DNA from 3 places in the Streptomyces sp. NPDC088785 genome. Region 1 is predicted to be linked to each of the others. Evidence: riboswitches for the same ligand, from Rfam matches in the RefSeq annotation. Region 1 holds a riboswitch; each other region holds the start of a gene.
What was found. A riboswitch is a leader RNA that binds a small molecule or an ion and turns the genes downstream of it on or off. The one in region 1 is predicted to bind cobalamin.

Region 1 (9,983 bases):
TGCTCGCCCGCGCTGAGCTTCGCGAGGTCGGCGACGTCCGAGTGGAGGTCGACCTCCTCGACGGTCCAGGTGTTCTTGATCGCGTCGCGGTAGCGCTCGTAGAAGTCCGGGTAGCGCATGGGGCGCAGGGTCAGTTCGAAGCCCGGGTCGAGCAGGTTCTTCTCAGGGGTGGTGTCGGTCATTACTGGCAGGCCTCGCAGGACTCGGGGTTTTCCAGGGAGCAGGCGACCGCGTCGGCTTCGGCGGCGCTCTGCGCGGGCACGGTCGAGCGGCCGGCGGCCCGGGCGATGCGCGTCGCGGGACGCGAACGCAGGTAGTACGTCGTCTTCAGGCCCGACTTCCAGGCGTACGCGTACATGGAGGAGAGCTTGCCGATGGTCGGCGTCTCCAGGAACAGGTTCAGCGACTGGGCCTGGTCGAGGAAGGCGGTGCGCGCCGCCGCCATGTCGATGAGCCCGCGCTGCGGGATCTCCCACGCCGTGCGGTACAGCGCGCGGACCTCGTCCGGCACCCAGGTGAAGCCCTGCACCGAGCCGTTGGACTCGCGCAGCGCCTCCCGGGTCTGCGCGTCCCACACGCCGAGCGCCTTCAGCTCGTCCACCAGGTACGAGTTGACCTGGAGGAACTCGCCCGACAGCGTCTCGCGCTTGAACAGGTTGGAGACCTGCGGCTCGATGCACTCGTAGACCCCGGCGATCGAGGCGATGGTGGCCGTCGGCGCGATCGCGAGGAGCAGCGAGTTGCGCATGCCCGTCGTGGCGATACGTTCCCGCAGCGCGGCCCAGCGCTCCGGCCAGGTGAACGCGACGTCGTAGTGGTCGGGGTGCAGCACGCCGCGCGCGGTGCGGGTCTTCTCCCAGGCGGGCAGTGGGCCGTGGCGCTCGGCGAGGTCGGCCGACGCCTCGTACGCGGCGAGCATGATCCGTTCCTGGAGCCGGGTGGACAGCGCCCTGGCCTCGGCGGAGTCGAACGGCAGGCGCAGCTTGAAGAAGACGTCCTGCAACCCCATCGCGCCCAGGCCCACCGGACGCCAGCGGGCGTTGGAGCGGCCCGCCTGCTCGGTCGGGTAGAAGTTGATGTCGACGACGCGGTCGAGGAAGGTGACGGCCGTGCGGACGGTCTCGTCCAGCCGCTCCCAGTCGATGGCGCCGTCCGCCACGAACGCGCCCAGGTTCACGGACCCCAGGTTGCAGACGGCCGTCTCCCCGTCGTCCGTCACCTCCAGGATCTCGGTGCACAGGTTCGAGGAGTGCACGGTGTGGCCGGGCTCCGCCGTCTGGTTGGCGGTGCGGTTCGCCGCGTCCTTGAACGTCATCCAGCCGTTGCCGGTCTGCGCGAGGGTGCGCATCATGCGGCCGTACAGGTCGCGGGCGGGGATGGTCTTGCGCGCCTTCCCCTCGGCCTCGGCCCTGCGGTACGCGGCGTCGAACTCCTCGCCCCACAGGTCGACCAGCTCGGGCACGTCGGCCGGCGAGAACAGCGACCAGGGCTGGTCGGCGTCCACCCGGCGCATGAACTCGTCCGGGATCCAGTGCGCCAGGTTGAGGTTGTGGGTGCGGCGGGCGTCCTCACCGGTGTTGTCCCGCAGCTCCAGGAACTCCTCGATGTCGGAGTGCCAGGTCTCCAGGTAGACGGCGGCCGCGCCCTTGCGGCGCCCGCCCTGGTTCACCGCCGCCACCGACGCGTCGAGGGTCTTCAGGAACGGCACGATGCCGTTGGAATGGCCGTTCGTGCCGCGGATCAGGGAGCCGCGCGAGCGGATGCGGGAGTAGGAGAGGCCGATGCCGCCGGCGTGCTTGGAGAGCCGGGCCACCTGGTGGTAGCGGTCGTAGATCGAGTCCAGCTCGTCCAGCGGCGAGTCGAGGAGGTAGCAGCTCGACATCTGCGGGTGCCGGGTGCCGGAGTTGAAGAGCGTGGGGGAGGAGGGGAGGTAGTCGAGCCGGCTCATCAGGCCGTACAGCGCGGCGACCTCGTCGAGCGCGTGCGCCGAGTCGTCCTCGGCGAGCCCGGCCGCCACCCGCAGCATGAAGTGCTGGGGCGTCTCGATCACCTTGCGGGTGATCGGGTGGCGCAGCAGGTAGCGGCTGAAGACGGTGCGCAGCCCGAAGTAGCCGAAGCGGTCGTCGGCCGCGCGGTCCACCAGCGCGTCGAGCCGCGCGGCGTGCACGCGGACGAAGTCGGCGGTGCGGTCCGCGATCAGCCCCTCGCGGTGGCCGACGGCGATCGACCCGGTGAACGAGGTCACGCCCTGCGAGGCGGCCTCGGCGGCGATGGAGAGCGTGAGCAGCCGCGCGGCGAGCCGGGAGTAGACGGGGTCCTCGGAGATCAGCCCGGCCGCGCCCTCGGTGGCGAGTTCGCGCAGCTCGGCCTCGTCGGCCCGCGCGCTGCGGCCCCGCAGCGCGGCGGCGGCGACCCGGCCGGGGTCCGCGGCGGGCAGATCGGCGGTCAGCTCGGTCAGGGTGCGCAGCAGCGCGGTACCGGGGGCATCCGCCTCGGCCACGGCTGAGGCAGGATCAGCGGGCGCGATGGTCACGGTGGGGCTCTCCCTCGCTCGGCTCGGGGCCCGCGGGGAGACAGTGGCCCGGGCCCGCGCACGGCGGGGCCCGCGTCACCGGCCCATTCCACGAGGCCCGGACGTCGTCGACACCCGGGCCGGGTGGCACGGGTGTGCCGTCGGCAGGTCTTCGGACTCACGTACGCGCTTCGAGGCTTACGTTCACCGTTGCGGGACAGTTCCGGATTTGCACCGGATTCCCCTGCACTGACAGCGAGAGCGAGCATACATGTTGTGCCGGGTGTTCGCCGCACCCCCACATCTTGTGTCGGGGGTGTCGCTCAGGCCCCGCTGGGCTGCTTGAGCAGGGTGGCGACGAAGTCCTCGGTGAAGTTGCGGGGGCCGGTGCCGAGGGCGACCCGGCCGCGGCGCGCGGTGCGGGCCGCGACGAGCGGGGACTCCTGGTAGTAGGCGCGCGGGTAATCGGCGTCGTAGGGGATGAAGACGGTCTTGCCGCGGGTGAGTTCCGACCCGCACTCGACCACGACGGTGCCTTCGGCGGCGGTCACGAACGACTCGTCGGCGCACACGCCCACGGCCAGCGGGTCGTGCAGCGGGGAGCCGCCGGTCTCGCGGTAGGCGCCGAGATAGAAGTCCATCAGGCGGGTGGTGAGTCCCAGGTCGTCGCCGGCCGCCCGGAGCGTGTCCAGGTCGTCGGTGGTGAACCGCCAGCCGTGCGTCGCGTCGAGGCCGACCATCGTGTACGGGATGCCGGAGGAGACGACGAGGTCCACGGCGTCCGGGTCGGCCCAGGCGTTGAACTCGGCGACCGGGGTGATGTTGCCGGGCACGTCGGCCGCGCCGCCCATGAAGACGAGCTTCTTCACGCGCCGCGCGAAGCCGGGGTCCTCGGTCAGCGCGAGGGCCACATTGGTGAGCGGTCCCGTCGCGCACACGGTCAGCTCGCCCTCGTACGCGCGCGAGAGCCGCAGCAGCGCCTGCGCGGAGGACTCGGTCTGCTCGGGCGCGGTGGAGTCGGGCAGGGTCTCGGTGCCGAGCCCGGACGCGCCGTGGAACTCGCCGGCCGCCGAGTAGGGCAGCCGGGTCAGCGGGCGGCCCGCGCCGCGGTGCACGCCGACGTCGCCGTCGATGCCGAAGACGCGGGCGAGGGCGCGGCCGTTGCGGAAGGTCTGCTCGGCGGGGACGTTGCCGCCGACCGTCGTGTACGCCTTGAGGTCCCACAGGCCGGTGCCGAGCAGGTATTGCAGCGCGACGGCGTCGTCGATGCCGGGATCGCTGTCGAGAACGATGGGGGCGGGCACGTTTCCTCCAGGGCGGGTGGTGCGGGGGCTGTACCGGGTCACCGTAACGGGACGAGCCCCTCCGCTCGGGAGGGGCTCGTCAGGTGGACGCGGTGCGGGCCCTAGTGGCCGGTGCCCACGGCCGGCAGCTCGGTCCGGACGCCCCGGTCGCCCGCGTCGGCGGTGTAGTCCGCCGGGGCGGTCTCGTCGACGCCGTCGGGTGCCTTCAGCGCGCGCAGGACGAAGGTGAGGACGACGGTCACGAGGACGTTCAGGACGATCGCCGTCATGCCGATGTAGCCGATCTGGCCGATCCCGGGGATCTCCGCCGACGACCCGCCGAAGTGCTTCTGCGCCGGCGACTCGACGTTCCACGCGGCGACCGTGCCGTAGACCATGCCGACGGCCCAGCCGGCGAGCAGCGCCCAGCGGTGGAACCAGCGGGTGAACAGGCCGCCGACGAGCGCCGGGAAGGTCTGGAGGATCCAGATGCCGCCCAGCAGCTGGAAGTTGATCGCGACGGTCTTGTCCATCGTCAGGACGAAGGCCAGCGCGCCCACCTTCACCAGCAGCGACACCAGCTTGGAGACCTTGGTCTCCTGCTGCGGGGTCGCGTCCGGCCTGATGAAGTCCTTGTAGATGTTGCGCGTGAACAGGTTCGCCGCGGCGATCGACATGATGGCCGCCGGGACCAGCGCGCCGATGCCGATGGCGGCGAAGGCGACGCCCGCGAACCAGTCGGGGAACATGTCCTCGAAGAGCTGCGGAATCGCCAACTGGCCGTTCTGCACCTGGATCCCGGCCGCGATCGCCATGAATCCGAGCAGCGCGAGCAGGCCCAGCATGAGCGAGTACAGCGGCAGGATCGTGGTGTTGCGGCGGATGACCTCGCGGCTCTTGGACGACAGGGTCGCCGTGATCGAGTGCGGGTACATGAACAGCGCGAGGGCCGAGCCGAGCGCGAGCGTCGCGTACGTCCAGGTGCCGGCCGAGCCGGGGGCGAGCGCCCCGACGGGTTTGTCCGTCGCGGGGTTGATCTTCGAGAACTTCTCGCCGGCCGCCGCGAAGATGTCGTCGAAGCCGCCCAGCTTGATGGGGATGTAGATGATGGCGACCGCGATGACGATGTAGATCAGCGTGTCCTTGACGAACGCGATCAGCGCCGGGGCGCGCAGGCCCGAGGAGTACGTGTACGCGGCGAGCACGCCGAACGCGATCAGCAGCGGCAGGTCCTTGACGAACCAGTTGGTGTCCTCGCCGCCGCCGACGCCCATGACGTCCAGCACGGCCTGGATGCCGACCAGTTGGAGCGCGATGTACGGCATCGTGGCGAGGATGCCGGTGACGGCGACCGCGAGGGACAGGCCCTTGGAGCCGAACCGCCCGCGCACGAAGTCCGAGGTCGTCACGTACCCGTGCTTGTGCGAGACCGACCACAGGCGCGGCAGGAACGTGAAGATCAGCGGGTATACGAGGATCGTGTAGGGCACCGCGAAGAAGCCGGAGGCGCCGGCCGCGTAGATCGCCGCCGGGACGGCGACGAAGGTGTACGCGGTGTAGAGGTCGCCGCCGAGCAGGAACCAGGTGATCCAGGTGCCGAACGACCGGCCGCCCAGGCCCCATTCGTCGAGCGAGTCGTTCTCCGAGCGGCGCCAGCGCGCGGCGAGGAAGCCCATGACCGTGACGGCCAGGAAGAAGATGATGAAGACGGTGAGCGCGACACCGTTGACCCCGTTGTTCACGCCTTGCCCCCCGCGGACCGGTCGGAGTGACGGGCGCGCTGGTCGCGCTGCCACAGCTTGTACGCGGTCATGGTGAGCGCGGTCGAGATCAGCACCCAGAGCATCTGGTACCAGTAGAAGAACGGGATCCCGATGAACGTCGGGTCGATCTTGGCGTAGGAGCTGACCCACAGCATCGCCACGAACGGTGCGATCAGACACAGTGCAATGACGACGCGGACCGGTGTGACCACCGGTCCGTTCACTTCAGGCGCATCGGACATGACGCGGCTCCGTCCCCTCGCTGGTTCCACTTATCTCATGCTTAACGTGCGGGAAATCTAGGCGAGAGACCTGCTCCACGGAACCCCCGTCCGCATAACGGACGTGGTCCGCGGTGACGGGAGGACCGTAGAGCAGAAAGCCGGACCCGCGCTACGGCGCGGATCCGGCTTCTGGATGCGTGGGTCGGGGTGCGGTCAGTCCATCGGGCGCTGGAGGCGCGCCACGAACTTGTAGCGGTCGCCGCGGTACACCGAGCGCACCCACTCCACCGGCTGGCCCGAGCCGTCGATCGAGTGCCGGGAGAGCATCAGCATCGGCAGCCCGACGTCCGTGCCGAGCAGGCCCGCCTCGCGCGGGGTGGCCAGCGAGGTCTCGATGGTCTCCTCGGCCTGGGCCAGGTGCACGTCGTAGACCTCGGCCAACGCCGTGTACAGGGACGTGTACTTGACCAGGCTGCGGCGCAGCGCGGGGAAGCGCTTGGCCGACAGGTGCGTGGTCTCGATGGCCATCGGCTCGCCGCTGGCCAGGCGCAGCCGCTCGATGCGCAGCACCCGGCCGCCGGCGGTGATGTCGAGGAGCCCGGCGAGGGTGTCGTCGGCCGTGACGTAGCCGATGTCGAGCAGCTGCGAGGTCGGCTCCAGGCCCTGGGCCCGCATGTCCTCGGTGTACGAGGTGAGTTGGAGCGCCTGCGAGACCTTCGGCTTGGCGACGAAGGTGCCCTTGCCCTGGATGCGCTCCAGACGGCCCTCGACGACCAGCTCCTGGAGCGCCTGGCGGACGGTCGTGCGGGAGGTGTCGAACTCGGCGGCGAGGGTCCGCTCCGGCGGTACCGGGGTGCCCGGCGGCAGCGTCTCCGTCATGTCGAGCAGGTGCTTCTTCAGACGGTAGTACTTGGGCACGCGCGCGGTACGGACAGGCGCCCCGCTCTCGTTCTCCGCACTGCTGACGTCGGTGCTCATGCTCCGCTGCTCCGCCTTCCCGGCTCCGGTGCCGATGCGACCGACGTCCACGCGCATCGGCCACGGCCCCACGATTCTCATCGTGGCACGGCTCGCGGGGTGGGACCCCCCGTGAGGCCCCGCACGCTCCGTGATCCCTCCTTATACCGTTCGCTGACCGCCTGGTCTAGTCCACATCGCCGATTGGTGGGAGCGTTCCCGGGCAAGTGGTGCGCCGCGGGCTCAACCCCCCTGCCATGTCGGGTCGGTGTCGTTCCGATAACGGACGCACGGACCTTTCTCGGCCACCCTTGACACGCCTATTGGTCTGGGCCAAGCTCCGCTTACTGGTCTACACCATTAACGACCAGGTCCCAGTCCCACGAGCACTACTCGTCGTATGCGTCGCTGTGGGTGGGGGGTTGCTGGCATCCCTGAGGAGGGTGGCGTGAAGCGCAAGCTGATAGCGGCGATCGGTATCGCGGGCATCATGGTCTCGGTCGCTGCGTGTGGCGACAGTGACAAGAAGTCCGACAACGCGGGGGGCGACGCCAAGGAGCTGACCGTCTGGCTGACGGTCGACGCCCAGAACAACTGGCCGGACCTGGTCAAGGCCGCCGACGCGGCGATCAAGAAGAAGCACCCCGGCATCAAGATCAACCACGAGTACTACGGCTGGCCGGACAAGCCCGCCAAGCTCGACGCCGTCCTCGCCACCGACAAGGTGCCGGACGTGGTCGAGATGGGCAACACCGAGATGCTCAGCTACATGGTCAAGGGCGCGCTCGCCCCGGTCGACCCCACCAAGTTCGAGAACTCGGACCAGTGGCTCGACGGACTCAAGGCCTCGGTCACCTACGACGGCAAGACCTACGGTGTCCCCTACTACGCCGGTGGCCGCGTGGCGACCTGGCGCAAGGACATCGCCAAGGCGTCGGGCATCAAGACCGCCCCGAAGACGTACGACGAGCTGACCGCCGCCCTGGACAAGGTCCAGAAGAAGCAGGGCGACAAGTTCAACGCCTGGTACCAGCCGACCCGTGACTGGTACGCGGCCATGTCCTTCGTCTACGACGCCGGCGGCTCCATCGCCAAGGAGGACGGCGGCAAGTGGGTCGCCAACCTGTCCTCGGCCGAGTCCCAGAAGGGCCTCACCGAGTTCAAGAACGTCATCGACAAGTACATGCACGGTGACAAGACCAAGGACGAGTCCGACCGCTACATCGTGTACGGGCAGGGCAAGTCGGACCTGATCTTCGGTGCGGCCTGGGAGGGCGCGACCTCCGCCGACCCGAAGAACGACAAGACCGGCAAGCTCAAGGACAACCTCGAGAACTTCGTGATGCCGGGACCGTCCGGCAAGGCGATGCCCGTCTTCCTCGGCGGTTCGGACCTCGCCGTCCCGGTGAAGTCCGACGCGCAGGCCGTGGCCGGCGAGTGGATCAACGCCTTCACCGGCGCCAAGGGCCAGGCCGGCCTGATGGCCAAGGGCAACCTGCCCAACAACAAGAAGGACCTGGCCACCATGAAGGCCGATCCGAAGACCGAGGTCCCGGCCACCGCGGCCGAGGCCAACTGGTTCGTCCCGATGGCCCCGGGCTGGGGTGCGGTCGAGAAGGCCCAGGTCCTGCAGACGATGCTGCAGGAGATCGGCACCGGCAAGAAGTCCGTCGCGCAGGCCGCGAAGGACGCCGACGCCAAGATCGACAAGGTCATCAACACCAAGTGACCTGACGCGGGGCCCCGTCGACTGCCAGTCGGCGACGGGGCCCCGCCGCTCGTACCCCTGTACGCCCGCACGCCGGGCGTACCCACGGCTGAGCCCGACCTATCGCACCGCCTGAGGGACCGCTGAGGAGCGCGCGGATGAGTGCCGCAGACACGACCACTGCCAAGATGCCGCCGCCGCGGCAATCGCCGCCGCCGGGCGGGGGAGGCGCGTCCCCGCAGGGGCCACGCAGAAAGCGCTCGGGCGGCGCGGCCACCCCGTGGGCGCTGCTCGCCCCCTGTCTGCTGATCCTCGTCCTGGTCCTCGGCTACCCGCTGGTCCGGCTGGTCACACTCTCCTTCCAGAAGTTCGGCCAGGCCCAGCTCTGGGGCTTCCAGGACGCCGAGTCGGTCGGCTTCGACAACTTCACCGCGATCCTCGGCGACAGCCAGTTCTGGCAGGTCGTCGTCCGCACCATCGTCTTCGCCGGCGGATCCGTCATCTTCACGATGGTCATCGGCATGCTGATCGCCCTGCTCCAGCAGCGCGTCTCCGGCTGGGTGAAGACCCTCATCAACATCGCGCTCGTGGCGAGCTGGGGCATGCCCATCATCGTCGCCACCACCGTCTTCAAGTGGCTCTTCGACTCCGACTACGGCATCTTCAACGCGCTGCTGAGCAAGCTGCCGGGCGTCGACATGGTCGGCCACAACTGGTTCGCCAGCGGCCCGCAGGGCCTCGCCGTCATCATGCTCCTGGTCGTCTGGGGCGCCGTGCCCTTCGTGGTCATCACGCTCAGCGCGGGCCTCACCCAGGTGCCCAAGGAGATGGAGGAGGCCGCGCGCCTCGACGGGGCCGGCGCCTGGGGCGTCTTCCGCTTCGTCACCCTGCCGATCCTCAAGCCGATCATCGTGATGCTCACGACCCTCTCGGTGATCTGGGACATGGGCGTCTTCCCGCAGGTCTTCGTGATGCGCAACGGCCACCCCGAGGACGAGTTCCAGCTGCTCACCACCTACTCCTACGACCGGGCGTTCCAGGTCAACGACTACGCCCAGGGCTCCGCGATCGCCCTCATCACGGTGATCCTGCTGCTCGGCGTCGTCGCCGTCTACATGCGCCAGATGCTCAAGATCGGAGAGGTCGAGTGAGCACCACCACCGCCCCTGTGAAGCCGGGGAAGCCGGACAGGCCGGGCAAGCCCGGGAAGGCAGCCCCGGTGACGATCACCGCCGACAGCGGCCGCCGCAAGTCCAAGGCCGGCTGGAACGTCGTCGGCCTGCTCGTCTTCCTCGTCGCCGGCTTCCCGGTCTACTGGATGCTCAACACGGCGTTCAAGCCCGCCAAGGACGCCATCGACCCGGACCCGAGCCTGTTCCCGACCGGGTTCACCCTCGACAACTTCAAGCGCGCGCTCGACATCGCGGACTTCTGGGGCCCGGTCGGCCGCAGCCTCGTCGTCTCGCTCGTCGTGGTCGTCATCGGCATCGTCATCGGCATGCTGGCGGCGCTCGCCATCTCCCGGTTCGCCTTCCG
Region 2 (9,983 bases), on a different contig from region 1:
TGACGGGACCCTGTCCCATCACTCTTCCACCGTACACCTGTGATGGGACAGAGTCCCGTCACGGAGGAGGGCGGCATGGCGCGGTGGGGGAAGGGGGCGGTTGCACGTGAACGGCAGGGTTGTCGGCGCTGCCGTCCTGCGGGTCGGCGCCCCCCCCGCCCGCCCTACGCGTGCGGGATCGGGCCCGTGGCCAGCAGGTGGCCCACCGCGATCCACAGGCCCACGGCCGCGCCCGCGAGGCGGAATCTGCGCAGCCGGGCGCGCGGCACCGGATCGGGCGCCGGGCCCACCGGCAGGCCCGGCGTCGTCGGAGCCGCCCCGCGCAGGACGGGTGACGCGGCGACCGCGCCCGGCGCGACGCGCGGGGCACGGGGCATGGGCGTCGCGACGCGCGGGGCGCGGGGCGTGGACGGCGCGACGCGGGGAGGGCGGGGCACGGGCGGCGTCGCGGCCGGGGGAGTGCGGGTGGCGGAGGGTGCCGGTGCCAGGCCGTGCGCGAGGCCGCTGAGGAACGCCGCGTACGCGGCCCGGCGCGGCCCGCGCGGCGCGGACCGCCCGGACTCCCAGGAGCGGACCGTCGCCGGCGTCACCCCGAACGCCTCGGCCACCTGCGCCGCGCTGAGCCGCCAGGCGCGCCGCAGCCGGGCGCGTTCCGCGGGGGCGGGCAGCGGGGCCCGGCCGTCGCTGCGGCGCGGGTGGGAGGGCATGGGCTGCCGGGTGATGAGTTCGATCGTCATGACGGTATGACAGTGCGACCGTACGACATGTGACGAAGTGTCAGAGAATGCACCCGTACGGCCCAGCGTGCACGGCCCGGCGCCGGTGTCGTCCGCGCAGGAGGGGCCCCGCGGGGCCCCGGCGTCACTGCGGGTCGGACGCGGAGGCCTGGTCGCTGCCGAGCGGACCGAGGAGTTCACGGACGCGGCGCATCCCCTCGGCGCGGCCGTCGGTCATCTCCAGGGCGCCGTCGGCCCCGGTGATCTCCAGGAGCCTGATGATGGCCGTCTGGTACGGGCCGCAGAGCACGAAGGGCCGCTGTACGTCCTGGTGCTCGTTGTAGGCGCGCAGGATCACGTTCAAGGTCGTGCTGTCGGCGAAGGCGAGGCCGGCGAGGTCCAGGAGGGTACCGGTGGTGCCGGTGTCCCGGAGCGCGCCGGACAGCGCCAGGTAGGCCTCGGCCTCGTCCGTGAGGTCGAGGTCGTCACGGAAGGAGACCACGGTCACCCGGTCCTGGCGGGTGACGTCGATTCTCTGTCTGTCGGAAACCATCCGCAGACTTTCCCACAGGTTCCTGGGCGTGTGATCAGCAGATCCCCCTTTCTCCTCCGGGGCGGCCCGAATCGGGGGAGTGTCGGATCGACGGGTGCGGGGAAAGCGAGAATCGTGGCGGCACGAGGTGCGACACGCAAGGGAAAGGACCCACGACATCATGAGCCCGGCTCAAGCACTGGAAACAGAGGAGATCAGTTGTGCGGACGCCCGGGTGGCGGTCCGCGCGGCACTGGCCGACGCGGCGGACGAACTGCCACGGGACCGGTCCCGGCAACTGAGCGAGGACGCGCTGCTCGTGGTCAGCGAACTGGTGACGAACGCCCTGGTGCACGCGGGCGGAGTCACCCGGCTCGAGGTCGAGGTCACGGACGACGTGCTCCGGCTGCGGGTGAGTGACGCCAGCACGACCGCGCCCCAGCGACTCCACACGCGCGCGGGAACCCCCGGCGGATACGGCCTGGTCGTGATCCAGCGGCTCTGCTCGGAGATGGACGTCGAGATCGGCCCCGAAGGAAAGACGATCACCGCCGCGATGCCCCTGCGGTGACCACCCCCCTCCGCACCGCCCGCCACCGCGCGGAGGGCCCCTCACCCGCCGCCTCGCCGTCCGAGGCGCAGAGGAAGATCGGTCAGCCCCCGCAGTAGGGTGCTGCCGCGCCACGTCAGCGTCGCCGGATCCGTGGCGAACGCGACCGTCGGGAAACGCGTCAGGAAGCACCGCAGCGCCACCTCCGCCTCCACCCGGGCCAGGGGCGCACCCAGACAGTGATGCGGGCCGTGCCCGAACGCGAGATGCGCGGGACCGGAGCGCCGCAGGTCGAAACGGTCGGCGTCCGCGTAGTGCCCGGGATCCCGGGAAGCGGCCGCGAGACCGACCAGCACCGCGTCGCCCGCCGCGATCGACGCCCCCGCCAGCTCCAGCGGCTCCGCCGCGAACCGGAAGGCGCTGGAGTGCACCGGCGCGTGGAAGCGCAGCGACTCCTCGACCACGGCGGCCGTCAGCGACGGATCCGCGCGCACCCGCGCCGCCAGGCCGGGCTCGGCGAGGAGGCTGAACAGCGCCGCCGAGATCAGATTGACGGTCGTCTCGTGCCCGGCGACGAGCAGCAGGAAGACCATGCCGAGGAGTTCGTCGGCCGAGAGGACGCCGTCCCGTCCGGCGGCGGCCAGCTCGCTGAGCAGGGTGCCGTCGGGAGCGGCGGTCTTCCGGTCGACCAGCTCGCCGATGAGCCCGGTCAGGTGCGCTCCGGCCGCTGCCGCCGCCTCCTCGGACGTGGGCAGCACCAGCTCGCGCGACCAGGCGTGGAAGGCGTCCCGCGCGTCCTGCGGCACGCCGAGCAGCTCGCAGATCACCGCGACCGGCAGAGGCAGCGCGTACCGCTCGACCGCGTCGACGACACCCTCGTCGGGCAGGTCGCGGAGCAGGCCGTCCGCGAGGGCCTCGATCCGCGGCCGCAGCGAGCGGATCCGCCCGGCCGTGAAGTGCCCGGCGACGAGCTTGCGCAGCCGCGTGTGGTGCGGCGCGTCGCTCTGGAGCATGTTCCGCCCGAGGGCGTGCCCGCCGTCGTCCGTCCAGGTCGCCGAGTGGCGGATGTCGTTGCTCAGCCGGGGATCGGCCAGCGCCCGGCGTGCCGCGTCCCGGCTCACCACGAGCCAGCTCGGACCGCTCCCGGGGACGACCACCCGATGGACCGGTCCGCGCGCCCGTAGCGCCGCGTACTCCGGGAAGGGGGCGTGCGCGGGATCGTGGCCGGGAGCGGCCGCGTCGTCCCGTGGAGATGTCGATGGCATGGAGTCGTCCCTCGCTTCGTTCGCGTGCGGTGTGTCGCGGTGGTGGTAGTGGTGCGGTGGTGGTCCGGTGGTGTCGCGGTGGTGGCGCCGGCCGTCGCCGGGAGGCGTCCGGGGGAGGGCTCAGGCGGGCAGGAGGTCGTCGATCGCGCCGAACGCGGCCAGCGCCCGCGCCTGCGCGCGGCCGGCACGCGCGGCGCCGGGCCTGCGGTGGTCCGCGGTCATGTTCCGCCCCATGGCGCGGCGCGCCGCCGCGTCGGGCGTGACGAGCGTGACGTGGCTCCCCTCCGCCGTCAGCGCGGCGGCCTGGCGCCCGGCGTGCGGGTGCGGCCCGACGGCGGAGGGGAGGGGGACCACGGCCAGGACGCGCCGGTGGCCGCGGGCCAGCTCCAGCGGAGCCGTCGACCGGCTGCCGCCGTCCATCCACCGCCGGCCCGACAGCGTGATCGGTGGCCACACCAGGGGAACGGCGCAACTGGCGGCGACCGCTTCGACGACCGTCGCGCCCGTGTGCCGGTCGAAGGCGCCGGTGGCGCCCGTCGCGGCGTCCACGGCCGCGAGCCGCAGCGGACGGTCGGGCCAGTCCCGCACGCCGTCCAGCAGCGTGCGCACCGTGTCGAGCACCACGTGCTCCGGGACGGTCCGGGCGGCGAGCGCGGCCCGGCCGAGGCGGCGCGCGGAGCGGTCGGGGTCCCGCGACCCGAGGGCCGCCCGGAGGAACCGGAGCGTCTGGACGACCGTGACCCCCAGGTCGACGCGGTCCGCGCCGGCCAGCTGACGCTCGTACAGCTCCTGCGGGGACTGCCCCGACAGCAGCCGGGCGGCGAAGACGGCCCCGGCCGACGCGCCCGCCGTCAGGTCGGCGTCGGCCGGATCGCACCCGGACTCCGCGAGACCGGCCAGGACGCCGACCAGCCACGCCCCGCCGACCGGCCCGCCACCGCCCAGGACGAGTGCCCTGCCCGCATCCCCCATGACCCGCTCCTCACCCCGCGCCAAACGGGGAGTGCTCCCCGTTTTGATGGACGATAGCATCTCCACCGGGGACCACTCCCCGGATGTCCCGGGGAGACGCGTGAAGGAGGACCACATGGCCGGCGCCGCATCCGGCACGACGGCACACCGGCGACGCGACGCGCGACGCAACCGGGAGCTGATCGTCGAGGCCGCGCGCGAGCTGTTCCGGGAGCAGGGCCTCGCGGCCCCCCTCGACGTCGTCGCCCGCCGGGCCAACGTGGGCAACGCGACCCTGTACCGGCACTTCCCGGCCCGCGCCGACCTCGTCGACGCCGTCTTCCGCGATCAGTTGGGCGGCACGATGACCGCCGGCGAGGAAGCGCGCGCGGCCGCCGACGCGTGGGCCGGCCTGACCGGCTACCTGGAGGTCGTGTTCACGGTGCTCGCCACGGACCGGGGCACGAACGACCTGATGACCACGAGCCTGGAGGGCGTCACGGCGCTGGACGCCGTCCACGCGCACAACCACCGGACCGTGGACGAACTCCTGCGGCGCGGACAGGCGCAGGGCTCCGTCCGCGCCGATGTCGTCGTGGAGGACGTGCTGTTCGGCCTCGCCGCGCTGGGGCGGGCCGTCCCCGCGCTCACCGCCGCGGCCGCGCCCGACGCCTGGCGCCGTCCCCTCGCCCTCCTCCTGGCCGGGCTGCGTCCCGCCGCCGCGCAACCTCCGCTCCCGGCCGCCGCCCTGACGCCCGGACAGCTCAGGGCGACCCTCGCCGGACTGTGACACCGGCCGCGCGCCGGGCCTTCCGGAAATAGGGAGGTGGGCGGGCGGACGACGTTGGTATGGTGCGCCGATGTCAACGATCAAGCAGTTCCAAGTGACCTTCGACTGCGCGGAACCCGAGCGTGTCGCCCGGTTCTGGTGCGAGGTGCTGGGGTACGTCATGCCCACGCCGCCGGAGGAGTTCGGCACCTGGGACGAGTACCGGGCCGCGCAGCCGCCCGAGGAGCGCGACACGTGGTCCGCCTGCGTCGACCCCTCGGGCGCGGGCCCGCGCCTGTACTTCCAGCGCGTTCCCGAGGGCCGTGTCGTCAAGAACCGCGTGCACCTCGACGTACGCACCGCCACCGGTCTCAAGGGCGCCGAACGCCTCGCCGTCCTGGAGGCCGAGTGCGCCCGCCTCGTCGCCCTCGGCGCGACCCACGTGACCACCCTGTACGCCGACGAGGAGAACGAGTCCTGCATCCCGATGCAGGACATCGAGGGCAACGAGTTCTGCATCGACTGACCCCACGCGAACCGACTGACCCCACGCAAGAGGACCGGGAGGCCCGCGGGCCCGCCGGTGCGGGCCTCCGGTCCTCCGCGTCCACGACGCTCCGGTCACCTGGACCCGCGACCGTCCGGCCGTGTCGTTCGCCGCGACCCGCGACCCGCGACCCGCGACCCGCGACCCGCGACCCGCGACCCGGTACCCGCGACCGCACGGCCGCGTCGGCCGTCGCCGGAGCCCGGCACCGGCCCCCGACGCCCCGTGGACAGCGGCGCGCCGAATGGCATGATGGCCCCTGACATGGGCGACAGCCGCCCGAGGAAACCGGTGCGATTCCGGTGCGGTACCGCCACTGTGATCGGCGAGCGGATCCCGACGAGCCACTGCCCCGCGCGGGGTGGGAAGGCCGGGACGAGCGCGGACCCGAGAGCCAGGAGACTCACGCTGTCGCCTCCTCGAAGCACCCCGGGGCGGACCTCCCCGGCGAGAGGAAGGACACGGCATGCCCGAGCGGCCCGCCGACGGCACCGACACGACCACGGCGACGGGAGCCCGGGCCGTCCCGTGCCGGGTGGTGGTCTGCCGCGACTGCTGCTGCGGCACCGTCAAGGTCGACGGCGACCACGCGGCCCAGACCGCGCGGCTGCGCCAGATCGCCCCGGTGCGGATCAGTGAGTGCCTGGACGTCTGCGAACAGGCCAACGTCATCGTCGTCCAGCCCTCGACGGCCGGCCGGGCGGCAGGTGCCCGCCCGGTCTGGCTCGGCCTGGTCAACGACCCCGACGCCACCGAGGACATAGCGGACTGGGTACGGGCCGGCGGCCCCGGTGTCGCCGCCCGCCCCGACATCCTCGACCTCTACCTCATCAAGCCGCCGCGCCGCGCCCCGGCCGGCTCGTGAACGCCACCGCGCACCCGGCGGGCGAGGCCCGGCCGGAACAGGTCGCCGAGGCGCTGCGCGACCTGGCGCGGCTCGGCGGGTTCTTCGCCCTCGACACGGCCGCGCCCGGCACACCCCGGCAGGGGGCGCCCGCCGACGGCCGCGGACTGCGCGAAGGGTTCGCCGCCCGGGCCCGGGCCGTCAACGACCGTTTCGGGACGGCCGAGCCCCGCGTCGGCGTCTCCGTCGCCCACCTGGGACTCGCCGCACGGCTGTGGTCGCCGGTCCTCGCCTGCGTGCTCGTGCACGGGATCCTGCCCGCGATGGACGCCGCGGAATGGGCGGGGGACGGCACGGCCGTACGCCTGAACGGCGCGCGGGGACGGCTCACGGCACGGCTGCCGGCGCCGGCCGACGCCGTCCACGCGGAGGTGGACGGCGCGCTGCGGAACGTCGAGGACGGCCTCACCGTGAAGATCGCGCCGGGCCTGCTGGCCGGCAACTCCGCGTCCGCGCTGGTCGGTTCGGCGGCCCAGCTCCAGCGGACGCTGCCCGCCCTGCGCGCCCCGCTCGGCCGGCTGACCCGCGACCTGCTGCGGACCGGCCGACTGCGCGGTACCGGCCGGATCACCGGCCCCGGGCCGGCGTTCCGCCGCAACAGCTGCTGCCTCCTCTACCGCGCCCCCGGCGGCGGCACGTGCGGAGACTGCTGCCTGACCGGGTGACCCGGCGACCGGGACGCGTCAGTGCGCGTCCCGCTGCCCGAACGTGTCGAGGATCCGCTCGGCGGCCAGCGTCGCCGTGAGCTCGCCGTCCCGGACCTGACGCTCCAGACCGGGCGTGACCGCGCGCACCGCCGGATCGGCGTGCAGCCGCCCGAGCAGCTCGTCGCGCACCATCGTCCAGGTCCAGTCGACCTGTTGCGTACGCCGCCGCTCCGCCAGCCGGCCCGTCGAGTCGAGGAGCGAGCGGTGCCGCTCGACGCGCTCCCACACCTCGTCGAGCCCGGTCCGCTCCCGGGCGCTGCACCACAGCACCGGAGGCGTCCAGAACGCGTCCTTGCCGTGCATCAGCCGCAGCGCGCCCGACAGTTCGCGCGCCGCCGACCGCGCGTCCCGCTCGTGCGGCCCGTCGGCCTTGTTCACCGCGATGACGTCGGCCAGCTCCAGCACACCCTTCTTGATGCCCTGCAACTGGTCACCGGTCCGCGCCAGCGACAGCAGCAGGAACGTGTCGACCATATTCGCCACGGCCGTCTCCGACTGGCCGACGCCGACCGTCTCCACCAGCACGACGTCGTACCCGGCGGCCTCCATGACGACGATCGACTCGCGGGTCGCCTTCGCGACACCGCCGAGCGTCCCGGCCGTGGGGGAGGGGCGCACGAAGGCGTCCGGATCGACCGCGAGCCGCTCCATCCGCGTCTTGTCGCCGAGGATGGAGCCGCCCGTGCGGCTGGACGACGGATCGACCGCGAGCACCGCCACCCGGTGGCCGCGCCCGGTCAGCAGGGAGCCGAACGCGTCGATGAACGTCGACTTCCCCACCCCCGGCACCCCGCTGACGCCGATCCGACGGGCCCGGCCGCTGTACGGCAGCAGCTCCGTCAGCAACTCCTGCGCCAGGCGGCGGTGCCCGGGACGCGTGGACTCCACCAGGGTGATCGCCCGCGCCACCACGGCCCGCTTCCCGGCGAGGACGCCCTTGACGTACGTATCGAGATCGATGGCCACCCCGTCACCGGCTCACTGGTCGTCGTGCCCGAGGTCCGCCGCGAGGCGCGCCACCAGGTCGTGGGCGGCGTCCGGGATCACGGTGCCGGGCGGGAACACGGCGGCGGCCCCCATCTCCACGAGCGTGGGCACGTCCTGCGGCGGGATCACCCCGCCCACCACGATCATGATGTCCTCGCGTCCCTCGTCGGCGAGCGCCTCGCGCAGCGCCGGTACGAGGGTGAGGTGCCCGGCCGCCAGCGACGACACCCCGACGATGTGCACGTCCGCCTCGACGGCCTGCCGCGCCACCTCGCCCGGCGTCTGGAACAGCGGGCCGACGTCGACGTCGAAGCCCAGGTCGGCGAAGGCCGTCGCGATCACCTTCTGGCCGCGGTCGTGCCCGTCCTGGCCCATCTTGGCGACGAGGATGCGCGGCCTGCGCCCCTCGGCCTCGGCGAACGCCTCGACGCGGCCGCGGGTCCGCTCCACGTTCGCCGACTCCCCTGCTTCGTTGCGGTACACACCGGAGATCGTACGGATCTGTCCCGCGTGCCGGCCGTAGACCTTCTCCAGCGCGTCCGAGATCTCGCCGACCGTGGCCATCGCCCGCGCCGCGCGCACCGCGAGCTCCAGCAAATTCCCGTCACCGCCCGCCGCCCGGGTCAGCGCGTCGAGCGCGTTCCGGCAGGCCGTCTCGTCCCGCTCCGCGCGCAGCCGGCGCAGCTTGGCGATCTGCTGGGCGCGCACCGAGGAATTGTCGACCTTGAGGACCTCGATCTCCTCGTCCGCGTCGACCCGGTACTTGTTGACGCCGATGACGGGCTGCCGGCCGGAGTCGATCCGCGCCTGGGTGCGGGCGGCGGCCTCCTCCACGCGCAGCTTCGGGATGCCCGCGTCGATGGCCTGCGCCATGCCGCCCGCCTGCTCGACCTCCTGGATGTGCTGCCACGCCCGGCGCGCCAGGTCGTGGGTCAGCTTCTCCACGTACGCGCTGCCGCCCCACGGGTCGATCACCCGCGTCGTGCCCGATTCCTGCTGGATGAGCAGCTGGGTGTTGCGGGCGATCCGCGCCGAGAAGTCGGTGGGCAGCGCGAGCGCCTCGTCGAGCGCGTTCGTGTGCAGCGACTGGGTGTGTCCCTGCGTCGCCGCCATCGCCTCCACGCACGTACGTGTGACGTTGTTGAACACGTCCTGCGCCGTCAGCGACCAGCCCGACGTCTGCGAATGGGTGCGCAGGGAAAGGGACTTGGCGTTCTGCGGATCGAACTGCTTCACCAGCTTCGCCCACAGCAGGCGGGCCGCGCGCAGCTTGGCGACCTCCATGAAGAAGTTCATGCCGATCGCCCAGAAGAAGCTCAGGCGCGGCGCGAACGCGTCGACGTCGAGTCCCGCCTCGCGGCCCGCCCGGAGGTACTCCACGCCGTCCGCGAGGGTGTACGCGAGCTCCAGGTCGGCCGTCGCACCCGCCTCCTGGATGTGGTACCCGGAGATGGAGATCGAGTTGTAGCGGGGCATCCGCTGCGAGGTGTACGCGAAGATGTCGGAGATGATCCGCATCGACGGCTTCGGCGGATAGATGTAGGTGTTGCGGACCATGAACTCCTTGAGGATGTCGTTCTGGATGGTCCCGGCCAGCTTCTCCGGCGGCACCCCCTGTTCCTCGGCCGCCACGATGTACAGGGCGAGCACGGGCAGGACGGCGCCGTTCATCGTCATCGACACGGTCATCCTGTCCAGCGGGATGCCGTCGAAGAGCTGCCGCATGTCGTAGATCGAGTCGATGGCGACGCCCGCCATGCCGACGTCGCCGGTCACGCGGGGGTGGTCGCTGTCGTAGCCGCGGTGCGTGGGCAGGTCGAAGGCGACGGAGAGGCCCTTCTGGCCGGCGGCGAGATTGCGCCGGTAGAAGGCGTTGGACTCCTCGGCCGTGGAGAAACCCGCGTACTGGCGGATGGTCCACGGCTGGTTCACGTACATCGTCGGGTACGGACCGCGCAGGTACGGCGCGACCCCCGGGTACGTCCCCAGGAAGTCCAGGCCCTCCAGGTCCTCACCGGTGTACAGCGGCTTGACGGAGATGCCCTCGGGCGTCTC
Region 3 (9,983 bases), on a different contig from region 1:
GCGCCGACACCCCGCAGGAGCAGATCGACCGGCGGTTCTTCGCGATCGTCACCGACCTCGTCGGCACCCCGACCGAACTGGTCGACCCGGCCACCGACACCATCGCCTGGCGGGCGGTCCGCACGCTGTGGGGCAGCACCACGTGGGCCGCCGGCGGCACGACGTACACGCCGCTGCGCTTTCCCGGCCAGTACTTCGACCCGGAGACCCGGCTCCACTACAACCTCAACCGGTACTACGACCCCGAGACGGCCCGCTACACCACGCCCGACCCGCTCGGTCTCGGCCCCGGGCCCAACCCCGACGCCTACGTGCACAATCCGCACACCTGGTGCGACCCGCTCGGCCTGATGCCGGACCCGTCCGACGCCCTCAAGAAGGAGCTGATGGCCAAGGGCAAGCAGCGGGCGCAGGAGGTCGCGGCGGCGACCGGCGACGACGATCTGCCGCCGGGCGCCTACTCGGTGGGCAAGGACCGCACCACCGGTAGGGTCTACTACGGCGAGAGCGGCCCGGAGACCGGACACCACCAGTCCGTGAGCGAGGCCCTGCCCGCCGAGTCCCAGCGGGCGGACGGGCGGCCGCCCGGGGTGTGCGGTGAACCGCGTATGTTCACCAACGCGATCAAGGACGGCGCGGATCCCAAGAACATCGATCTGGTGACCGTCAACACGAAGGGCAAGAAGTTCAAGATGTGCGAGAACTGCTCGACCTGGGTTCCCGACTTCGCGGGAGAGGTGCTGACGGGATGACGGACACCAGGGAGCACCCGGCGCTCCGACAGCTGCGGGACGACCTGGCGGGGACCGCGTCCCTCACCCTGCACGCGCTGGACGTCGAGGAGGCGTGCGCGCGGTACGCCGAGGACGGCTACGAGGTCACCCCCGGGCTCCGCGCCTTCCTGGAGCGGTACGGCGAGATCACCGTGACCTGGCGGTGGCGGCAGCGGGAGCAGGTCCTGACGACGGCGGTGGAGCCGACGCTGGAGTCCACCCACGCCACGCCCCGGGCCGTGCGGGTCCTCGGCAAGCGGCTCGGCTTCCCGGTCCTGCTGGTCGGCACCGTGTTCTCCACCGAGGAGGCGGTCCTGGTCGCGGAGAACGGCGAGGTCCTGTTCTACGGCGACGCCGGGTTCCAGCGCGTCGGCGCCGGCTTCGAGGACGCGGTCCGCGCGCTGGTCGCGGGCGACTGGGACAAGACCTTCTTCTGAGCCCTTCTGAGCCCTTCCGAGCCATAGGGGCGGGCGCCGCCGGGGCGTTCACTCCCCCGCGGGCACGTGCCCGAGCAGGTGCAGTTCCTCGGTGTCCAGGCGGCCCTGGATGCGGCGCAGCACCGTGTCGTCGATGTCGCCCGTGTCCCGCAGCCGGACGACGACGGACCGGCGTTCGGCGAGGAGGGCGAGGCTGAGGGCGGTGTGGTCGTCGGTGAGGCGGCGCGGGTGCAGGGCGCGCTCCTCGGGGTCGTCGGGGACGGTGGCGCAGCGCTGGGCGACCGTGTCGGCCTGCAACCGGTGCGAGCGCTCGATCGCCTCGCGGATGGCGGGCGCCGTCTCCAGGCGGCCGGCCAGGTCGGGCAGCGCGGCGAGCGCGGACTCCAGGGCGGCGGACTCGGCGAGCCATTCCTCGCGGGCGACGGAGCGGTCGTTCGGGATGCGCGCCCAGCGCACCACCACCGGCAGGACGAGCGCCTGCGCCATCGTCACGACGATGACGACGCCGGTGACGAAGACGATGAGCTGCCGGGAGGGGAAGGCGGATCCGTCGTCGAGGCGGGCGGGGACGCCGAGCACGGCGGCCAGCGAGATCGCCCCGCGGAACCCGGACAGGGCGCTCACCGTCAGGCGGCGGCCGGAGTACGTGGTGCCGGAGGCGCGAGCGGTGCCCCGGCGGGCGATCCGGAAGAAGCCGGCGACCCCGAAGTAGTAGGCGAAGCGCACGGCGACGATGGTTCCGGCGACGGCGAGCCCGGTGCCGATCGCGCGCGGGATCTCGTCATCGCCCATGGTGCGCAGGGAGAAGTCGAGCTCGACGCCGATGAGGACGAACAGGGAGCCGTTGAGGAGGTAGGTGGCGACCTGCCAGAAGTTCTGCGCCTGGACCCGGACCTCGGCGCGCACGGTGCGCGGACCGCTCTGGCTGAGCATGAGCCCGCACACCACGACGGCGACCACGCCCGAGGCGTCGATCCGCTCGGCGACGAGGTAGCCGGAGAACGGGGCGAGCAGCAACAGCACCTGGCCGCGCAGCGCGTCGGCCTGCGCCATGCGGGCGCGGAACCACTGCACGACCGTGCCGGCGGCGAGGCCGATCAGCGCGCCGCCGCCGTAGCCGAGGACGAACAGCCAGCCGACGTGCGGGACGGTGACGTCCTCGGTGCCGACGGTGACGCCGACGGCGATGCCGTAGACGACCAGTGCCGTGCCGTCGTTGAGCAGGCTCTCGGCGCGCAGCAGGGTGATGTCCCGGCGCGGCAGCAGCCGGGCCACGACGTTGACGGCCGTCGCGTCGGTGGGGGCGACGGCCGCGCCCAGCACCCAGGCGGGTCCCCAGCCGATGCCGAGCGCGTGCGCGACGCAGGCCACCGACGCGGCCGAGGCGATGACCAGCACGGTGGCGGCGAGGGCGACGTCGGTGAGGTGGCGGCGGATCTCGCGCAGGGAGGTGTTGAGGCTCTCCCAGGCCAGCAGCACGGGCAGGAACAGCAGCAGCACCACCTCGGAGGGCAGTTCCACCTCCCGCAGCGCGGGGATCAGGCCGATGAGCACGCCCATGACCATGAGCACCACCGGCGGTGCGATGCGCAGTCGGTCACCGAGCGCGGAGCCGACCAGTACGGCGATCCCCAACAGCACGACCAGTTCCAGACCGAGCACGCGTTCCTCCCTCAGGCACGGCACCGACACGGTGCTGCCCCAACTGTGCCGTGTGCCCGGGCGGAAGACCGCGCCGGTGTGCCGGTGTCGGGTCAGCCGGGGGTGTTCGGCGTCGCCGAGGGGGCGCCCCGGTCCGCGTCGGCCGGGGCCGACGGTGACGGCACCGCGGTCGACGGCGGCGGCGAGGCGGACGGTGTCGGCGGCGTGGGGCGGGGTGTGGGCCGGCCGTCGGGCGCGGCCGGCGGGGCGGGCACGCGGTGCGGCTCCGGGTCCGGGGCCAGGGCGGACCAGCCGGCGACGAGGGCCGCGGCGGCGGCGAGCCCGGCGAGCGGCAGCGCGATCCGGCGCCGGACGTGGTGGAGCAGGGGCGGCCGGCGCGGGTGGGGTCCGGGCGGGGCGGCCGGGCGCAACGCCCGGACGGTGACGGCGTCGGCGCGGGCGGCGAGCGCGTCGTGCAGGCGGCGTTCGGTCGGCCGGGCGGGCCGTCCGGCGGGGTCCGGCCATGGGGGGCGGGGCGGTCGGGGCGTCATATCCGGCCCTCCAGGATCTTTTCGAGTGCGTCCAGCGCGCGGCTGGCGTTCGACTTCACCGCGCCCCTGCTGATGCCGAGGGTGGTGGCGATCTCGGCCTCGCTGAGGTCGGCCCAGTAGCGCAGCACGAGGACCTCGCGGCGGCGCGGGGTGAGCCGGGCGAGCGCGGCGAGGACCTCGCGGTGCGCCTCGTCGAGGACGACGGATTCCTCGGCGGAGGGCGTCTCGCCGGCCGGCGGCGGGGTCCAGGCGCGGGCCGTGCGGCGCCGGCGCAGCACCGAACGGGCGGTGTTGACGACCGACGTCCGCAGGTAGCCGAGCGCGTTGTCGACCTCCGTGATCCGCTCGCCGTGGCGTCGGTAGAGCGCGGTGAACGCGTCCTGCACGACGTCCTCGGCGGTGGACAGGTCGTCCACGAGCAGCACCGCGAGCCGGACCATGCGCAGCCGGTGCGCGTGGTAGAGCTCGCTGATCGTGGGCGGCCGCTCGGGCCGTGCGGGCGGGTACGGGCGCGTGCCGCCGTACGCGGAGGTGTGCGGCGGCGTGTCCGGTCCCGGCGCCGTTTCGAGCGTGCCGCGGTCGTGGCGCAGCAGCCCGCGCAGCACCTCCCGCCACCCGGGGCGGCCCCGGCCGTGCGGGAGCGTGAACGGCCGGGGCCGGTGGGCGGGTTCGATGGCTGCGGGGCTGTGCACGGGGGTTCCTCGGGGCGGGTGTCAGCGGTGCGAGCGGCGGCGTGCGGCGAAGAGGGCACCCGCCCCGCCGGCGACGAGGACGGCGGCCCCGGCGCCCAGGGCGGTGGTGCCGGTCCGCGAGGCGCCGGTGTGGGCCAGCTCGTCCTGGGAGGGGGCGGGCGCGGGCGCCGCGGTGCCGCCGGGCGCCGCCGAGGGGGCTTCGCTCCCCGCCTTCCCCGGGGCGGCCGGCGCGGCCGAGGGCGCGTCGGACGGCGGCTCGCTGGCGGCCGGGGTCGGAGCGGCGGTGCCGGGGGCGGAGGGCACGGGGCTCGGCGTGGCGGTGGCGGCGGCCGTGGCAGCGGCCGTGGGGGCGGCCGACGCGTGGGCCGGGGCGGCGTGGGCGGCGGGCGTCGTGGCCAGGGCGGCCAGCAGGCCGGTGGCGATCAGGGCGCTGCGGACGGGGACGAGGTGGTTCACGGTCGTACTCCACATGTCGGGACGGGCAGACGGTCGGGGCCGTCGGGGGGACGGGGACGAGTCGGGAGGGTCGGGAGGGTCGGGACGGGGCGCCGGAGGGCGCCCTTCACCTCCACACGACGCGCGAGCCCGCCGCGGGTTGCCGCGCTCGGAGAGATTTCTTCGCCGGGAGCGCGGCGGGCGCCGGGGCCCCAGTCTGGCCATCGCGGACGGCGGGCCCGTAGGGTGGGCCCCGCAGCTGGTTCGCCCCGTCCGCCAGGCGGGATGCGTCGCAAGAGGGAACCCGGTGGGAATCCGGGACTGCCCCGCAGCGGTGAGTGGGAACGACCGCCGTCATACGCACTGGGCCCGAGGAACGGGACCTGGGAAGCGACGGCCAGTAGATGTCCTCCGTCCGGACGAACCGTACGGAGAACGCGCCCGCGAGTCCGAAGACCTGCCAACTGCCCGTGCGCGTACGACGCGTGCGCGGACATCCCGGTGACCTCGTGGGCGGGTCGGCGTGCATATCCGGCGGACGGCCGCGCGGCACAGCGCGGGGAGCCCCGCCGTTTCTGTCGCTCCTTCACGCGTTCGGGTCCTCGGGATCCCAGGGATACGTCTCTCGAAGGAGAACTCCGTGACCACGAGGACCGCAGCCGCGGCAGCACGGGCCACCGTGTACGGCTACCCCCGTCAGGGGAGCGACCGTGAACTGAAGAAGGCCGTCGAGGGGTACTGGAAGGGCCGGGTCACCGCCGACGCCCTGCGGGACACCGCCGCCGGGCTGCGCCGCGCCCGCCGCGCGGAGCTGGCGGCCGCCGGCATCGACGAGATCCCCACCGGCGACTTCTCGTACTACGACCACGTCCTGGACACCACGGTGATGGTCGGCGCGATCCCCGAGCGCCACCGGGCCGCCGTCGAGGCCGACGCCCTGGACGGCTACTTCGCGATGGCGCGCGGCACCCAGGACGTGGCGCCGCTGGAGATGACCAAGTGGTTCGACACGAACTACCACTACCTGGTGCCCGAGTTGGGACCGGACACGGTGTTCGGCGCCGACTCCGCCCGGCAGGTCGCCGAGTTCCGGGAGGCGTCCGCCGAGGGCCGCGCCGCCCGTCCGGTCCTGGTCGGCCCCGTCACGTACCTCCTGCTGGCGAAGCCCGCTCCGGGCGTCGCCGCCGGGTTCGACCCGCTGACCCTGCTGGACCGGCTGCTGCCGGTGTACGCCGAGGTCCTCGCCGACCTGCGGGCCGCCGGGGCGGACTGGGTGCAGCTCGACGAGCCCGCGCTGGTGCAGGACCGCACGCCGGCCGAACTGAACGCCGCGGAACGGGCCTACCGCGAGCTGGGTGGGGCGAGCGACCGGCCCCGGCTGCTGGTGGCCTCCTACTTCGACCGGCTCGGCGACGCCCTGCCGGTGCTGGCGAAGGCGCCCGTCGAGGGTCTCGCCCTCGACTTCACCGGCGCCGCGGCGGGCCAACTGGACGCGCTCGCCGCCGTCGGCGGGCTGCCGGGCAAGCGGCTGGTCGCCGGCGTGGTCGACGGCCGCAACATCTGGGTCAACGACCTGGAGAAGTCCCTCGCCACGCTCGGCACCCTGCTGGGGCTCGCCGACCGGGTGGACGTCGCCGCGTCCTGCTCGCTGCTGCACGTGCCGCTGGACACCGCCCTGGAGCGGGAGATCGACCCGCAGATCCTGCGCTGGCTCGCCTTCGCCCGCCAGAAGACGGCGGAGGTCGCCACGCTCGCCAGGGGGATCGCCCGCGGCACGGACGCGATCGCCGCGGAGCTGGCGGTGAACCGTGCGGCGCTCTCCTCCCGTGCCACCTCGCCCCTCACCCGTGACCCCGCGGTGCGGGCCCGCGCCGCCGCGGTCACCGGCGCGGACACCCGGCGCTCGCTGCCGTACCCCGAGCGGGCGGCGGCCCAGCGCGCCCGGCTGAAGCTGCCGCTGCTGCCGACGACCACCATCGGCTCGTTCCCGCAGACCGCCGAACTGCGCACGGCGCGCGCCGATGTGCGTGCGGGACGGATCGACACCGCGGGCTACGAGGAGCGCGTCAGGGACGAGATCCGCGAGGTCGTCGCCTTCCAGGAGAAGACCGGCATCGACGTCCTGGTGCACGGTGAGCCCGAACGGAACGACATGGTGCAGTACTTCGCGGAGCGGCTCACCGGCTTTCTGGCGACGCGGCACGGCTGGGTGCAGTCCTACGGCACCCGTTACGTCCGGCCGCCGGTCCTGGCCGGTGACATCTCCCGTCCCGAGCCGATGACGGTGCGCTGGACGTCGTACGCGCAGTCGCTGTCCGAGCGCCCCGTCAAGGGCATGCTGACCGGGCCGGTGACCATGCTCGCCTGGTCCTTCGTCCGCGACGACCAGCCGCTCGGCGACACCGCGCGCCAGGTCGCGCTCGCGCTGCGCGACGAGGTCCACGACCTGGAGGCGAGCGGCACCCCGGTCATCCAGGTCGACGAGCCCGCGCTGCGCGAGACGCTGCCGCTGCGGGCCGCCGGCCGCGCCGCCTACCTGGACTGGGCGACGGAGGCGTTCCGGCTGACCACCGCGGGCGTGCGGCCGGACACCCAGATCCACACGCACATGTGCTACGCCGAGTTCGGCGACATCGTGCAGGCGATCGACGACCTCGACGCCGACGTGATCAGCCTGGAGGCGGCGCGCTCGCACATGCAGGTCGCCGCGGAACTCGCCGCGCACGGCTACCCGCGCGAGGCCGGTCCCGGGGTGTACGACATCCACTCGCCGCGCGTGCCGAGCGCGCGGGAGGCGGCGGCCCTGCTGCGCAAGGGACTTGAGGCGATTCCGGCCGAGCGGCTGTGGGTCAATCCGGACTGCGGCCTGAAGACCCGCGGCTGGCCGGAGACCCGCTCGTCCCTGGAGAACCTGGTGTCGGCCGCGCGGACCGTGCGCGGGGAGCTCGGTCCGGCCTGATCCGGTGTCACCGGGCCGGGACCCGAACGGTGTCCCGGCCCGGTGACGACGCGCAGGTCGGAGCGGACATCCCGGGTCCCGCCCGGCCGGCCGCGCGCGTGCCGAATGCGGGCAGAATCGGCCGAGTTCGAGAAAAACTGCAGGTCAGTTGCGTTACCATGAGCGTCGCTCCACGATCGGCCGGACACCGGACACGCACCCCACGGTCCGAGGCAATCCGAGAGGACATGAACGGTGTACTGCCCCTTCTGCAGGCTCCCCGACAGCCGTGTCATCGACAGCCGGTCGACCGATGACGGCACATCGATCCGCCGCCGCCGGCAGTGCGCGCACTGCCAGCGCCGTTTCACCACGCTGGAGACGTACTCCCTGCTCGTGGTCAAGCGCAGCGGTGTGACCGAGCCGTTCAGCCGCACCAAGATCGTCAGCAGTGTCCGCAAGGCGTGCCAGGGGCGTCCCATCACGGAGGACATGCTCGACCGGCTCGGCCAGCAGGTGGAGGAGAACCTGCGGGCCGCGGGGAGCGCCCAATTGAGCACCCATGACGTGGGGCTCGCCGTTCTGGAGCCGCTCAGCGAGCTGGACCCGGTGGCCTACATGCGGTTCGCCTCCGTCTACCGCGCCTTCGAGTCCCTCAGCGACTTCGAGAACGCCATCGCGGAGCTGCGGGCCAAGTGCGGCCAGGCGGTGGACTGACCACCGCGGGGTGGTCAGTCCGTGGAGGGGTGGTCAGTCCGTGGCGGGCGCGGGCCGCTCGCCCGGCCCGTCCGGGTTCCGCAGCAGGTAGGTGTCCATGATCCAGCCGTGCCGCGCGCGGGCCTCGGAGCGCACCTGCCGGATGCGGTCGCGGACCTCGTCCAGGGGCCCGGCGATCAGCAGTTCGTCCGGGGTACCCAGGTAGGCGCCCCAGTAGATCCACCGGCCCGCGCCCTCGACCCGGGTGAACGACTCGCCGCCGTCGAGCATGACGACGACGTCCCCGTCGTCGTGCCGGTCGACCTCGGGCAGCCGGCGGGCCGGGGTGATGTGCACGGGGCGGCCGACCTGGTTGAGGGGGATGCGGTGGCGCGCGGCGAGCGTGGACACGCTGGTGATGCCGGGGATCACCTCGACGGCCGCGTCGACCCGGCCGCGGGTCCCGATGTCGGCGAGGATGCCGAGGGTGCTGTCGTAGAGCGACGGGTCGCCCCACACGAGGAACGCTCCGGTCCCGCCGGGCTCCAGCTCGTCCAGCATCAGCCGCTCGAAGAGGTCGCCGCGCCGGGCGCGCCAGTCCTCGATGGTGGACGTGTAGGCGGAGCGGTCCATGGGACGGCGGTTGCGGCTCGGGTCCTCGACCTCCACCACGCGGTACGGGGCCTCGGCGTGCTCCTCCAGCATCTGGTGGCGCAGGTCCGTGAGCGCGGACTTGTCGGCCCCCTTGCCGACGACGAAGAAGACGTCGGCGCGCCGGATGGCCTTCACGGCCTGGAGGGTCAGGTGGTCGGGGTCGCCGGCGCCGATCCCGATGACGAGGATGGTGCGCTGCCGTGTGTCCGACGCGTCCGGCGTCTCCAGTGTGTCCGACGTGTGCGGCGTGTCCGCTGTGTGCGCGTCGTCCTGCGTGTGCGCGTGCTGCGTGCCCGTGTTCTGCGTGCCCATGACGACAGTCTCGCAGTACCCGGCGGCCGTCTCCGTGCGGGCCCCTGAGTGGGGGCAGGTCGGGCGTGGCGGGGAGGTCCGTGGCGGGCGGGGGCCGGTACGGGCCGGGTGCTAGGTTCGCCACGCCGCGGGGACCGGCGCCCGCCGGGGGCTCCCCGACCTCCTCCGCCGAACTCCCCTGGACTCCCTTGGACTCCCCTGGACTCTCCCGGGGTGGCTCTCCCGCACTCCCCCGAAGGCTCTCCTGAAGGCTCACCCGGAAAGAAGGAACGCGTCGTGACCCGCCGTGTCTGGTTCGTCCCGCCCGCCCTGAACGCCTCGCTGCGGCAGGCCCGGTTCGACGACGGGGCCGCGCTGGATCCCGCCGGCCGGGCGGCCGCCCGCGCGGCGGCGCCCGCACTGCCCGCGCCCGCGCGTGCCGTGGCATCCGGGAGCCCGCGCTGCCGGGAGACGGCCGCGCTGCTGGGGCTCGGCGCGCCGTCGACGCCGGAGGCGCTGGCCGCGCCGGACACGGGGAGCTGGCGCGGCCGGACCCTGGCCGAGGTGAGCGGGTCGTCGCCGGAGGAGGTGGGCCGCTGGCTCGGCGATCCCGCGTTCCGGGCCGGCGGCGGGGAGTCGGTGGCGGACGTGTGCGCGCGGGTGGCCGGCTGGCTGGACGCGCTCGACGCACCCGGGGTTCCCGGCGCGCCCGGCGGGAGTGCGGCGGGGGCGGACGCCGGGCTCGTGATCGGGGTGGTGGAGCCCGAGCTGGTGCGCGCGGCCGTGGTGCACGCCCTGGGCGCGCCGCTGTCGGCGTACTGGCGCTGCGACGTGGCGCCGCTGACGGTCACCGAGCTGAGCGGGCGCGCGGGCCG

Region 2: it holds a riboswitch for cobalamin, as region 1 does, so the genes downstream of both, ACIP5K_RS27855 ((2Fe-2S) ferredoxin domain-containing protein) here and ACIP5K_RS00800 (ribonucleoside-diphosphate reductase subunit alpha) in region 1, are expected to answer to the same signal.
Region 3: it holds a riboswitch for cobalamin, as region 1 does, so the genes downstream of both, metE (5-methyltetrahydropteroyltriglutamate--homocysteine S-methyltransferase) here and ACIP5K_RS00800 (ribonucleoside-diphosphate reductase subunit alpha) in region 1, are expected to answer to the same signal.

Annotation. Positions count from the first base shown of each region.
Region 1 covers NZ_JBIVKH010000001.1:167,673-177,655, reverse strand. The annotation lists gene ACIP5K_RS00805 (ribonucleotide-diphosphate reductase subunit beta) at 1-182, opposite strand, end outside; gene ACIP5K_RS00800 (ribonucleoside-diphosphate reductase subunit alpha) at 182-2,533, opposite strand; cobalamin riboswitch at 2,658-2,781, opposite strand; gene ACIP5K_RS00795 (nucleoside hydrolase) at 2,836-3,816, opposite strand; gene mctP (monocarboxylate uptake permease MctP) at 3,918-5,537, opposite strand; gene ACIP5K_RS00785 (DUF3311 domain-containing protein) at 5,534-5,800, opposite strand; gene ACIP5K_RS00780 (GntR family transcriptional regulator) at 5,996-6,760, opposite strand; gene ACIP5K_RS00775 (extracellular solute-binding protein) at 7,188-8,468, shown strand; gene ACIP5K_RS00770 (carbohydrate ABC transporter permease) at 8,606-9,598, shown strand; gene ACIP5K_RS00765 (carbohydrate ABC transporter permease) at 9,667-9,983, shown strand, end outside.
Region 2 covers NZ_JBIVKH010000012.1:194,724-204,706, forward strand. The annotation lists gene ACIP5K_RS27820 (helix-turn-helix domain-containing protein) at 165-737, opposite strand; gene ACIP5K_RS27825 (STAS domain-containing protein) at 862-1,269, opposite strand; gene ACIP5K_RS27830 (ATP-binding protein) at 1,430-1,819, shown strand; gene ACIP5K_RS27835 (cytochrome P450) at 1,861-3,063, opposite strand; gene ACIP5K_RS27840 (patatin-like phospholipase family protein) at 3,184-4,035, opposite strand; gene ACIP5K_RS27845 (TetR/AcrR family transcriptional regulator) at 4,151-4,804, shown strand; gene ACIP5K_RS27850 (VOC family protein) at 4,875-5,309, shown strand; cobalamin riboswitch at 5,612-5,735, shown strand; gene ACIP5K_RS27855 ((2Fe-2S) ferredoxin domain-containing protein) at 5,797-6,195, shown strand; gene ACIP5K_RS27860 ((2Fe-2S)-binding protein) at 6,192-6,899, shown strand; gene meaB (methylmalonyl Co-A mutase-associated GTPase MeaB) at 6,918-7,907, opposite strand; gene scpA (methylmalonyl-CoA mutase) at 7,920-9,983, opposite strand, start outside.
Region 3 covers NZ_JBIVKH010000004.1:275,981-285,963, reverse strand. The annotation lists gene ACIP5K_RS15290 (DUF6531 domain-containing protein) at 1-752, shown strand, start outside; gene ACIP5K_RS15285 (SUKH-3 domain-containing protein) at 749-1,210, shown strand; gene ACIP5K_RS15280 (Na+/H+ antiporter) at 1,259-2,872, opposite strand; gene ACIP5K_RS15275 (hypothetical protein) at 2,965-3,402, opposite strand; gene ACIP5K_RS15270 (RNA polymerase sigma factor) at 3,399-4,094, opposite strand; gene ACIP5K_RS15265 (sortase-dependent protein) at 4,116-4,550, opposite strand; cobalamin riboswitch at 4,773-5,009, shown strand; gene metE (5-methyltetrahydropteroyltriglutamate--homocysteine S-methyltransferase) at 5,170-7,488, shown strand; gene nrdR (transcriptional regulator NrdR) at 7,723-8,184, shown strand; gene cobF (precorrin-6A synthase (deacetylating)) at 8,218-9,129, opposite strand; gene ACIP5K_RS15245 (histidine phosphatase family protein) at 9,406-9,983, shown strand, end outside.